DNA from 2 places in the Cellvibrio sp. BR genome. Region 1 is predicted to be linked to the other one. Evidence: predicted binding sites of a transcription regulator. Region 1 holds the regulator's gene; the other holds the start of a gene.

Region 1 (5,084 bases):
ATCGCTTTACCAAGCATTTCACCTTTAACGGCAATATCGCCCCGCTCCATCGCACCTTGCGCTGCCGCCAAACGCCCCAACGCGCCTTCAAATAACAGTTGAATTAAACGATGGGGCGATGCATGACTGACTTCGGATTCAATACCGAGCTTCTGATATTGTTTGAGTGCTTCTTGCGGATTGTAATTAGACACAGCATATACCTGATAGCCATAGAATTAACCTAGGCTAGCAGGGTCGGCTGCTTTTGGCGAGTATTGCGCATAAAAAGCAGGTTGCGGTGTTAATTTCCGGCGAACTTGTGGCTATCTGGGGCAATGTTTGCGTGACTTTGTGATCAAGTTGCATGCAGCAAGGTTACTTCCTGCCGACATTGAGCGATCAAACCAGCATAAACGCCTTTCAATTCACTCAGGGCGCGAATCAATGTTGATTTGTCATTACGATTAGCGGCAATCACCCTGTCTATTAATACAACGCAAACACGATCCAAATGACGAATGCGCTCCCAATCTTCTTGCTGCAAGGCGACAGTTAACGCCTGCTGCAGTGAGCGCATGGCCATTATCCCGGCCTCACCGGTGTAATCTGGCTCAGGTACTAATCGTAGCGTCATCGCAGACTCCTTAAACGTCTTTGCCAATTGCATCCCAGGCAGATTTAATCTCCCCGAGCAAGCGCGCACATTCGTCCAGTTGATCAATGCTGTTTTCGTAATTAGCCTGGGTTAACCGACGGATAATGTAATCGTAAAGGCTATCTAAATTTGCCGCTAATGCGCCGCCTTCATTGTCATTCAAACTGCCCTGCAAGCCCCCTACTATTGCCGCCGCTTTGCTGATTAACTCACCTTTGCGCGCAAATTGTTTTTGCGCAATAGCACCTTTTGCTTGCGCAATACGCTCCAGAGCACCTTCAAATAACATCTGGATGAGACGATGGGGAGAAGCAGATTCAACACCGGAATGAACTTTAACGCTGGCATAGCTATTTACGGCAGAATAGGAATTCATACATCACCATTGATTGTTGCGGCTCAACAAGGAGCGGAATGCTGCGGCCCTAAACAGCGCCTGAACAGTCGCGACCAGAACATTCGCTGGTCTTATAAGCTAGCGGCTATATCGCAAAAACCTTTAACAAAAAGTGACGCTCATGCAAAAAACTATTCTGATCACCGGTGCCTCAACGGGTATAGGTTATGAAGCCGCCCAGGCGCTACGAATTGCGGGCTACCGGGTTATCGCCAGCTGCCGCAAAATTACCGATGTAGCACGGCTCACCGCTGAAGGCTTTGAATGCCTGCAGTTGGACTTGAGCGATTCAGGTTCAATCCAAACAGCCTTTAAAGAATTAATCGCACTTACCGACGGAGAAATTTATGCACTCTTTAACAACGGCGCCTATGGGCAGCCGGGAGCGATAGAGGACTTACCTATTGATGCATTACGCAAACAATTTGATACCAACTTTTTTGGTTGGTGTGAGTTAACGCGTTTAATACTGCCGGTCATGATCAAGCAGGGTTATGGACGAATCATTCAGAACTCATCGATTCTGGGCATTTCCGCCATGCCGTTACGCGGGGCATATAACGCGAGCAAATATGCAATTGAAGGTATTAGCGATACATTGCGCCTTGAATTAGCCGGCACCGGGGTATTTGTTTCACTGATTGAACCGGGACCGATACGCAGCGAATTTCGTAAAAATGCTCTCACTGCACTACTGGAAAACATCGACACCGAACAAAGCCGCCACCGGGATATTTACGCAAAGGCAATCAATCGCCTGGGCAAAGCAGAAACCAACACCCCCTTCACCCTGGAACCAGCGGCTGTTATTAAACGGCTTAAACATGCCCTCGAGTCACCTCGTCCACAAGCACGTTATTACGTCACCTTCCCCACTTACCTCGTTGGTGTAATGAAGCGAATTCTGCCTAATCGTTTGCTGGATAAACTTCTGCTCAAAATAGGCGGTTAATTCATTTTCGATTCAGTCATGAGAATTAAATTAACAATATCTATAACGGGGGAAAAACGATGGCCAAATATACCGCTCCATTCATTTTATGCACCGCTTTACTAGCAACCACCGCGAATGCCGATTCCCTTCGCTGCAATGGTCAACTCGCCAGTGCGGGCGATACAAAAGCGGATATTATCGAACTGTGTGGTGAGCCACTGATGACCGATAGCTACTGCGAGCCCTCCGCCGCAATCACCACTCCACAAGGTGTTCAAAACGGCAACAACAACATTCAAAACAATGTCGCCATTCAAACCTGCACGGAAGTCGAGATCTGGACCTACAACCCAGGCAAAGGCAAATTTATGACCCATCTGTATTTTACTCAGGGCGAATTGCGCAACATTCGCTATGGCAACAGGGTGAAATAACAGCAGTTTGAAAAACTATTGCACAAGCTGATTTACTGTATATAATCACAGACACTGTACAGATAAACAGACCCAGGAGTGCACTATGTTTGACTTAACGCCCCGACAGGAACAGGTACTGCAATTGATCCGCAGTTATGCGGATGAAACCGGTTATCCACCTACCCGCGCCGAAATCGCACGTATCTTAGGTTTTAAGTCAGCAAATGCTGCCGAAGAACATATCAAAGCGCTTGCTCGCAAAGGGGCAATCGAAATTATCCCCGGCGCATCGCGCGGTATTAAATTACCTGAATTGCAAGCGGGCATTCCTATTATCGGACGAGTTGCTGCAGGCAACCCGATCCTTGCACAAGAACATATTGAAGATTACTGCAACATTCCCACCAGCTTCTTTTCGCCCAGCGCTGACTTCTTTCTGCGAGTGCATGGCATGAGCATGAAAGATGCCGGCATTCTTGATGGTGACTTACTCGCAGTACATAAAACTGATCAGGCACGCAATGGCCAAATCGTTGTCGCCCGTATTGGTGAAGAAGTCACAGTAAAACGATTCAAGCGTGCAGGTAACCGCGCACAAGTTGAGTTATGGCCAGAGAACCCCGATTTCGATGTCATTCTGGTTGATACCCGCGACCAGGAATTCAGTATTGAAGGTTTAAGCGTAGGAGTAATTCGCCGTGACTAATATCGCTCGTGTTATACCCCAACATACCCCCAACCAGAAAACTGCCAGCGGTGTCACCGAGCTGGTATTAACCAGCGACTCGCCAGAACAGCTCGCCCTGCTATTGCCCATGATTGCATTTTTAAGCAATAGCGCCAGTGACCGCTGGATTACCTGGATCGCACCGCACAATATCAGTAGGGATTTGCTTGAATCCTACGGCGTAAATACTCGCTTTATCCGCGTTATTCATGCGCAAGATCCACAGGCTCTGTTGTGGATAACCTGGGAGGCACTGTCTGCTGGCAACAGCCACACGGTTATATCCAGTCCTGGGAAATTAAGTGATAAGGAGCTGTCACAGCTGGAGACGGCAGCAGCAAAAGGTCAATGTCAGGGGTTGCTGCTACGTGTTAGATAAATTCAAGTTGAATAATGGAGATCAAGGACGATAACAACCTCGCTTAATCAATGCAGCATCATTTTTTCCAGCTCGGATAATTCACTAAAATTATCATCCAATTGGGCTTCTGCCTGCTGATCTGCAATTTCCCCTGCTACATCCATTCCCGCTTCAATCATCGCTTTGGCGACCATGAACTTTTCCTCTCCCAGAAATGCCAGAGATTCCTGCGAAAAACGAATTGTTACCAAGGGCTCATTAGTCTCGCTATCTGCGCGTTGCAAGGCAACATCGCCATTCGTCAGCTCAACAATTTCATAAAAGGAAGACATAGGGTTCCCGTTATTGACGCAAGAAAAGGGCGCGCATTCTAACACCCAATGTTATGGAAGCCTATTTACCAGCCATTTATCAGGCGTTGTACTTGAAAAATATCAACCCACGCGAGGGATTGCCTGCAATAACAAGCAACCGGCAGAACTTTTAAGCCTGTGGCCAGCATGGGTGTTAGCAGGAATTAGTGCCACATCACCGCTAGCCAATGTGGCAGCAGCGGCATCATCACCAATAATTACGTCTCCTTCCAACACCATTAACAAGCAATAGCGCTCAACATCAAAGTGATGAATACCATTCAAGGCAATCCGGCGTACTTCAAATTCATCGAAGTTAACGATGCGCTGAATCTGAATATCGTCGCTCTCATAAACTATGACCGGTGGAAGCAAATGCTCAGCATTGATATCGACCAGGCTCAAGGCCTCATCCGTGTCCCAATGCTGCTGAGTAAGAACCTTTTGGCCGAAACTAAGAATCTTTCGCTCATAAACCGGCGTCTGGAATTCTACGACCCGCACACCGTGCTGAAGTGCATGCGGTACCAATCTTGGTACAGCAACCACATCGCCAATCGAGAGCGGTAGATGTGCAATAAAACGATCCATCGCATCTTTCAAATCCTGCTCACGAACTACTAAATCTTTATATTCAATATCTTGCGAGAGCTGCTTAACCCATAACTTTAATTGATCTACAGCAACTGGTTGATCCAATGGGATACCCAGCTCCTGCTTTTTTTGATCGAGTACCGCATCAATTGCTCGCCGTGTTTTTTCGTAGTCCTTCACCGCTTTACGATATGCGTCTTTAAATGCATTCCATGTCAGATACTGCGCTCGCATGGCGGGATCAAAGCCAAGCTGAATGGAACCACGCCCATCTGGCCATGCACACTTATCAACATGAGTGACGACGTAAACTTCCTGCTTCTGCTCGTGCAACTCAAAATACAGATCGCCATAGCGTTCATCCGCAAGTGGATCGAGGACTTTGAGAAGAATCAGTTGCTCGGCAACGGTCATTGCCAGTTGATCGCGCAAGAACTCCATCACCCAGGGTAAAGGTAAGCTCCCCCCATCCCCTATCACTCGGGCCTGCCCGCGCGTTTCAATACCGGTATACCAAATTTCTTGCCCCCAAGGCTTGGGGATATAAACCGGCTCCAATAATAGGGGGGACGAGATCCGAACTAGCGGGAAACCCTGCTCGCGACAATAACGAACCATTGACTCAACATTGGCAGGCACCAATTCCACTTCATGAAGACGATCAC
Region 2 (5,084 bases), on a different contig from region 1:
CTTACCTTTACGGTCGATCAAAAAATCTTTCACGTCACCCTGAGCGCGGGAGTGGCATCTTTTGAATCGGGTATAGAGCGCGCTGAGCAATTATTGCAAGAGGCCGATGCGGCGCTCTATCGCGCGAAAAGCGAGGGACGTAATCGCGTGTGCAGTTTGCGCGGGGCAGATGTGGCGCCTGTGTGAAGCGTAAATGTTTACCAGAGCAAGCCAGTCCTGCAAAAACAACCCTCTAAAAACCACTACCCAAAAACAACAACGCCCGGAGATCCGGGCGTTAGTTTTTTAGGCGGTTGTTTTTGGGTAGTTATTTTTTGCCAGATGCTTAAGTGTATTTATTCCAACTCTTCGGGATCGGGCAAATCTGGCGGTGTACTATCTTCTGTTGGCACCGGGACATCGCGCTGCATATCATCCAAATAACGCTTGGATTTTTCACCGCTCATGGGTGCTTTACCAGGCAGGAAATCGCCCTCGGTTTTTACCAGCTTATCGTTTTCAAAATAAACGGTGTAAAGGTATTGGGTAATTTCACCCTGTGAACCGCGACGCACGCTGTAAGGGTAATCCCAGCGGTCATCGTTAAAGGTATTCGGCAGTAAAGTATTGCCGAGTACAAAGCGTACCTGGCGTTTGTTCATGCCCAGTTTTAATTGATCGACCATTTCCTGGGTAATGATGTGGCCCTGCTGAATGCCAACTTTATACACACCAGGAAAGCGGAAGCTGGAGCAGGCGGTGAGGCCCGCAATAAACACAAGGGCCAGAAATACACGGCTGGCTAATTTCATACTAGGGCTTCCACTAACGAAAATGAACGCGGATAATACCCGAACCACAGGAACACTGAGAAGGGTTTGGGGGAAATAATGGCAGACGGTAACCACGAACTGCGCAAAGCGGGTCTTAAAGTGACCTTGCCTCGTGTGAAAATTTTGCAAATGCTGGAGTCCTCTGAACAGCATCACATGAGCGCGGAAGATGTATATAAAGCGCTAATGGAGCAGGGCGACGATGTCGGTTTGGCAACTGTCTATCGGGTATTAACCCAATTTGAATCTGCCGGTTTGGTAGTGCGGCACAATTTCGATGGCGGCCACTCGGTATTTGAAGTGGCGCGCGGCGAACATCATGATCACATGGTGGATATAGATGCCGGCACCATCATTGAGTTCCATAACGATGAAATTGAGGCATTGCAAAAACGTATAGTGGCGGAATACGGCTACGAACTCACCGATCACAGTCTGGTGCTCTACGTGAGAAAAAAACGCCCATCCTGATAGTGAATGTTGTTAGTTGATTGGGTGGTTGAATAAAAGGGCGCAGTGCATAGCGCCCTTTTTTATTTGCTCACAGTTTGCTGACCGCTGGTTAATACCCTTAAAAACTCAGCATTTCACGAGCATGGGCGATGGATTGATCGGTAATTTTCAAGCCGCCCAGCATGCGTGCAATTTCCTCCACTTTGCTATCGCCCGCTAATTCCACCAGGGTGGATTCCGCGCTTTTTTTGCTCGCGGTTTTCACTACCTGCAAATGCTGGTGGCCCTTGCTTGCCACCTGCGCCAAGTGGGTTACACAAATCACTTGCCCGCGCTCACCCAGCTGACGCAATAGTTGGCCCACGACATCACCGGTGGCACCGCCGATGCCGACATCGACTTCATCGAATACCAGTGTGGGCGTCGCGGAGGTTTTGGCGGTAATCACCTGAATGGCGAGGCTGATGCGCGAGAGTTCGCCGCCCGAGGCAATTTTTGCCAGCGGGCGCGGCGCTTGGCCGGGGTTGGTGCTGATTAAAAACTCCACCTCTTCCAAACCATTGGGGCCGGGTTTGTCGGTCAGTGGTAATAAGCTAATGGTGAGCTTGGCATTTTCCATTGCCAGTAATTTGAGTTGTTCATTAACCTGTTTGGCCAGTGTTGCGCCGGCTTTGGTGCGTTTGGCTGATAGCTGCTCGGCCAGTTGGCGATAGGCTTTTTCCGCCTGCTCCACTTGCTGTGCCAATTGATCCAGCTTGGCATCGCCGCCTTGCAGTTGTTCCAGTTCGGCGCTGAGTTTATCGATAAATGACGGTAGTGCTTCCGGCTGGATGCGGTGCTTGCGCGCTATGTCGTAAATTGCTGAGAGGCGGTCTTCCACCACCGTCAAACGCGCAGGATCGAGGTTAAAGGTATCGATATGGCGCTCAATTTCGTGTTGCGCTTCTTCCACTTGAATCTGCGCGCTGGTGAGTAACTCTTCGGCCGCCTGCAATGCGGTGGATTTTTCCGGCAGGCTGCGCAAAATATGCAGTGCGCGATGCAGGTTTACGCTCAAACCCTGTTCGTCATCGCCACAAAACGCGGCGAGTTGCTGGCTGCCGCGCAAAATTTCTTCGGCGTTGGACAGGCTGCGCTGCTCCGCTTCGAGCTTGGCGAGTTCACCTTGCTGTAAACCCAGCTGTTCCAGTTCGTTAAATTGATAGCTAAGCAATTGGAAGCGTGCGCTCACATCGGCGGCGTTATCGCGCAGGTTAATAAAATGCTCTAACCGGCTGTGCCACTCGCGAAAGGCGAGGCGCACCTGTTTGGCTAATTCGGTTTGGCCGGCAAATTCATCCACCAGGCGGCGATGGGTATCTTTTACCAACAGCGATTGATGCTCATGTTGGCTGTGAATATCAATCAGCATTTCACCCAGCGCACGCAGTTGCTGCAGCGTCGCCGGTTGACCGTTGATATAGGCTTTGGATTTGCCATCGGCATTGATTACCCGGCGCAGCAAACACTCGTGCGGATTATCGCTCTGCTGCAAATCGTGGCTTTGTAGCCACTCCTGTGCTGCGGGGATTTGGCTGGTATCAAAACTGGCGCAGATATCGGCGCGGCTGGCACCCGTGCGCACGCGCTCGCCATCGGCTTTATCACCCAGCGCCTGCCCGAGTGCATCGAGCATGATGGATTTACCCGCCCCCGTTTCGCCGGTAATCACGGTCATACCGGGTTTGATGTCCAGATCCAGTTGATCGACCAGCGTAAAGTTTTGGATATTCAGGTGAGTCAGCATCAGCGCCTCGCAAATCCGGCAGCGGCGATGAAGTGCGCCACTAAAAAAGCCAGACATTATGGTGAATAATTGTCTGGCTATATATACAGTATTTGCGCAGGCGGCGGCAAGTGGGGGGAGCGATAAGCCGTTCCGGAATGCTAGAGGCGGAAACCTTCCAATTGGCGGCTCAGTTCGTCGGAGGCGTCGCGAATTTGTTGGGACGCCAGCAGCGTACCGCGCGCAGCATCTTTGGTGCCCAGCGATGACTGCTCGACCTGGCTTACATACTCCAGAATCAAACTGCTCGCCTGTACATGTTCGATGAGTGAGTTGCCAATGTGCGCGACCATCTTGGCGACTTCATCAGTCTCCTGCCGCACGCTCTCCACAATTTCACCGCCCTGACGGGTTTGGCCTATGCCATCTTTTAACTGCACCACCATGTCATCCATATTTTGTTTGGCGACGCGGCTGGAGTTCTGCACAGCGGTAATGGTCTCGCCAATTTCGCTGGTGGCTTGGGTGGTGCGCTGCGCGAGCTGGCGCACTTCGTCGGCCACTACCGCAAAACCGCGCCCCTGTTCACCCGCGCGCGCCGCTTCAATCGCGGCGTTCAGTGCGAGCAAATTGGTTTGGTTGGCGACTTCGCTAATCACCGAAATCACTGCAGAAATGCTGTTAATCCGCGCCGCGAGGTCATCAATACTGGTTTGGGTTTGGGTCACGCTGTTGTCGATTTCAACAAAACTTTTTACCGCACTGGAAATCAATTTTTGCCCCTGGTTGGCGGTTTTGGAGGCGTGATCGGTTTGGTTAGTGGCAATTTTTGCCTGCTGCATGGCGTCCTTGGTTTGCAGATTAAATTCTTCCGCAGAAGACGCGATTTTGATGGTATTGGCGCTCTGGTCTTCAGCCATGGCGGTACTGGTTTCAGCTTTATGGACTATGTCATCGCTAATCGCATGCAGGCGCGCGACCATGTGCGAAATGCTGCCGATCATCTCGCGCAAGGCATGGCGCATTTTCACTACCGAACCATAAATACTGTCCTCTGCTGCGCGACGTACATTGCGCTCAGTCAGGTCGCCGTTGGCAACGGCGCGCACCAGCGCCAGCACTTCTTTTAATTCCGCGCCCAAACCGTTATCCAGCTTGCGCGCAAACAGCACCACGGGAACCACAATAATCAGCATCACCAGTAAACAAATGGTCAGTTGCCATTTGGCGGTTTCCCAAAAGCGCGCGTTGACTTCGTTAAAGCCAATGCCAGTGCCCACTACCCAATTCCAGCGCGGTGAGAGTTTGGCAATAGACAATTTATTTTCGATGGAGCCATCGGCCTGACGTTGGGTCCATTTATAACGCGCTGTTTGACCGCGCGATTTTTCCACCGCTTTTTGCAGGATCTCACCCACACTGCGGCCATTGCCATCCTTAAATTCATGGAAGCTGGTGCCGTGAATTTGCGGGTCGAGCGGTGCGGCGACAAAATTCAATTTTTCATCGGCGACGTACACATACTCGGACTTGTGATAGATGTTGTTGCGCAGCAAATCCGTCGCAATTTTTTTGGCTTGCTCATCGCTTAGTTCGCCGCGCGCGGCCAGCTGTTCCATCTGGATCACCGTCGCATAGGTGCTATTCAGTAACTGCTCCACACGCGCTTCATTATCCTGATTATTGGAATAGCGCAGGGTAAATAGCCCAATCAACATTATCCCCAGCAGGCCGAGCAGGATTTGGGCGGAGACAATCCAGATTTTGACGCGTAATGACATGGGGCCTCCGAAGGCGGCTAAGTTGTGATCAGATGGATTGACAGTAGCCGCATGAGACAACGTTGTCAATGGTGGTCGCAAGGTATTTTCAGGTGGCTGTGTTTTTTGGTGGGCCTTGGTTATTAAGGCTATGAAAAGGCGTCAAAAACCGCATAAAAGTGGGGATATGCACAGAATCTGGGCGTAATAGACGACGATCAAAACAATGATTTGTGCGCCATGATGGTGCTTTCAGGGTGGCGTCAATTCTGGCAATCCGTAGTTAGGGTCAAT

Evidence for each region. The regulator LexA, encoded in region 1, represses DNA repair genes until DNA is damaged. The targets are predictions, from matches to a motif close to ACTGTNTNTANANACAGT.
Region 2: a site for LexA is predicted at 3,124-3,141, ahead of recN (DNA repair protein RecN). Genes of this name have one in related genera too.

Annotation. Positions count from the first base shown of each region.
Region 1 is NZ_JH668201.1:349,252-354,335, reverse strand. It holds gene fliS (flagellar export chaperone FliS) at 1-194, opposite strand, end outside; gene O59_RS06755 (hypothetical protein) at 338-616, opposite strand; gene fliS (flagellar export chaperone FliS) at 627-1,013, opposite strand; gene O59_RS06745 (SDR family oxidoreductase) at 1,156-1,986, shown strand; gene O59_RS06740 (DUF2845 domain-containing protein) at 2,046-2,402, shown strand; gene lexA (transcriptional repressor LexA) at 2,488-3,090, shown strand; gene O59_RS06730 (cell division inhibitor SulA) at 3,083-3,490, shown strand; gene O59_RS06725 (hypothetical protein) at 3,538-3,804, opposite strand; gene O59_RS06720 (hypothetical protein) at 3,907-5,084, opposite strand, start outside.
Region 2 is NZ_JH668200.1:884,981-890,064, forward strand. It holds gene O59_RS03655 (diguanylate cyclase) at 1-186, shown strand, start outside; gene bamE (outer membrane protein assembly factor BamE) at 336-791, opposite strand; gene fur (ferric iron uptake transcriptional regulator) at 870-1,283, shown strand; gene recN (DNA repair protein RecN) at 1,384-3,051, opposite strand; gene O59_RS03675 (methyl-accepting chemotaxis protein) at 3,192-4,811, opposite strand.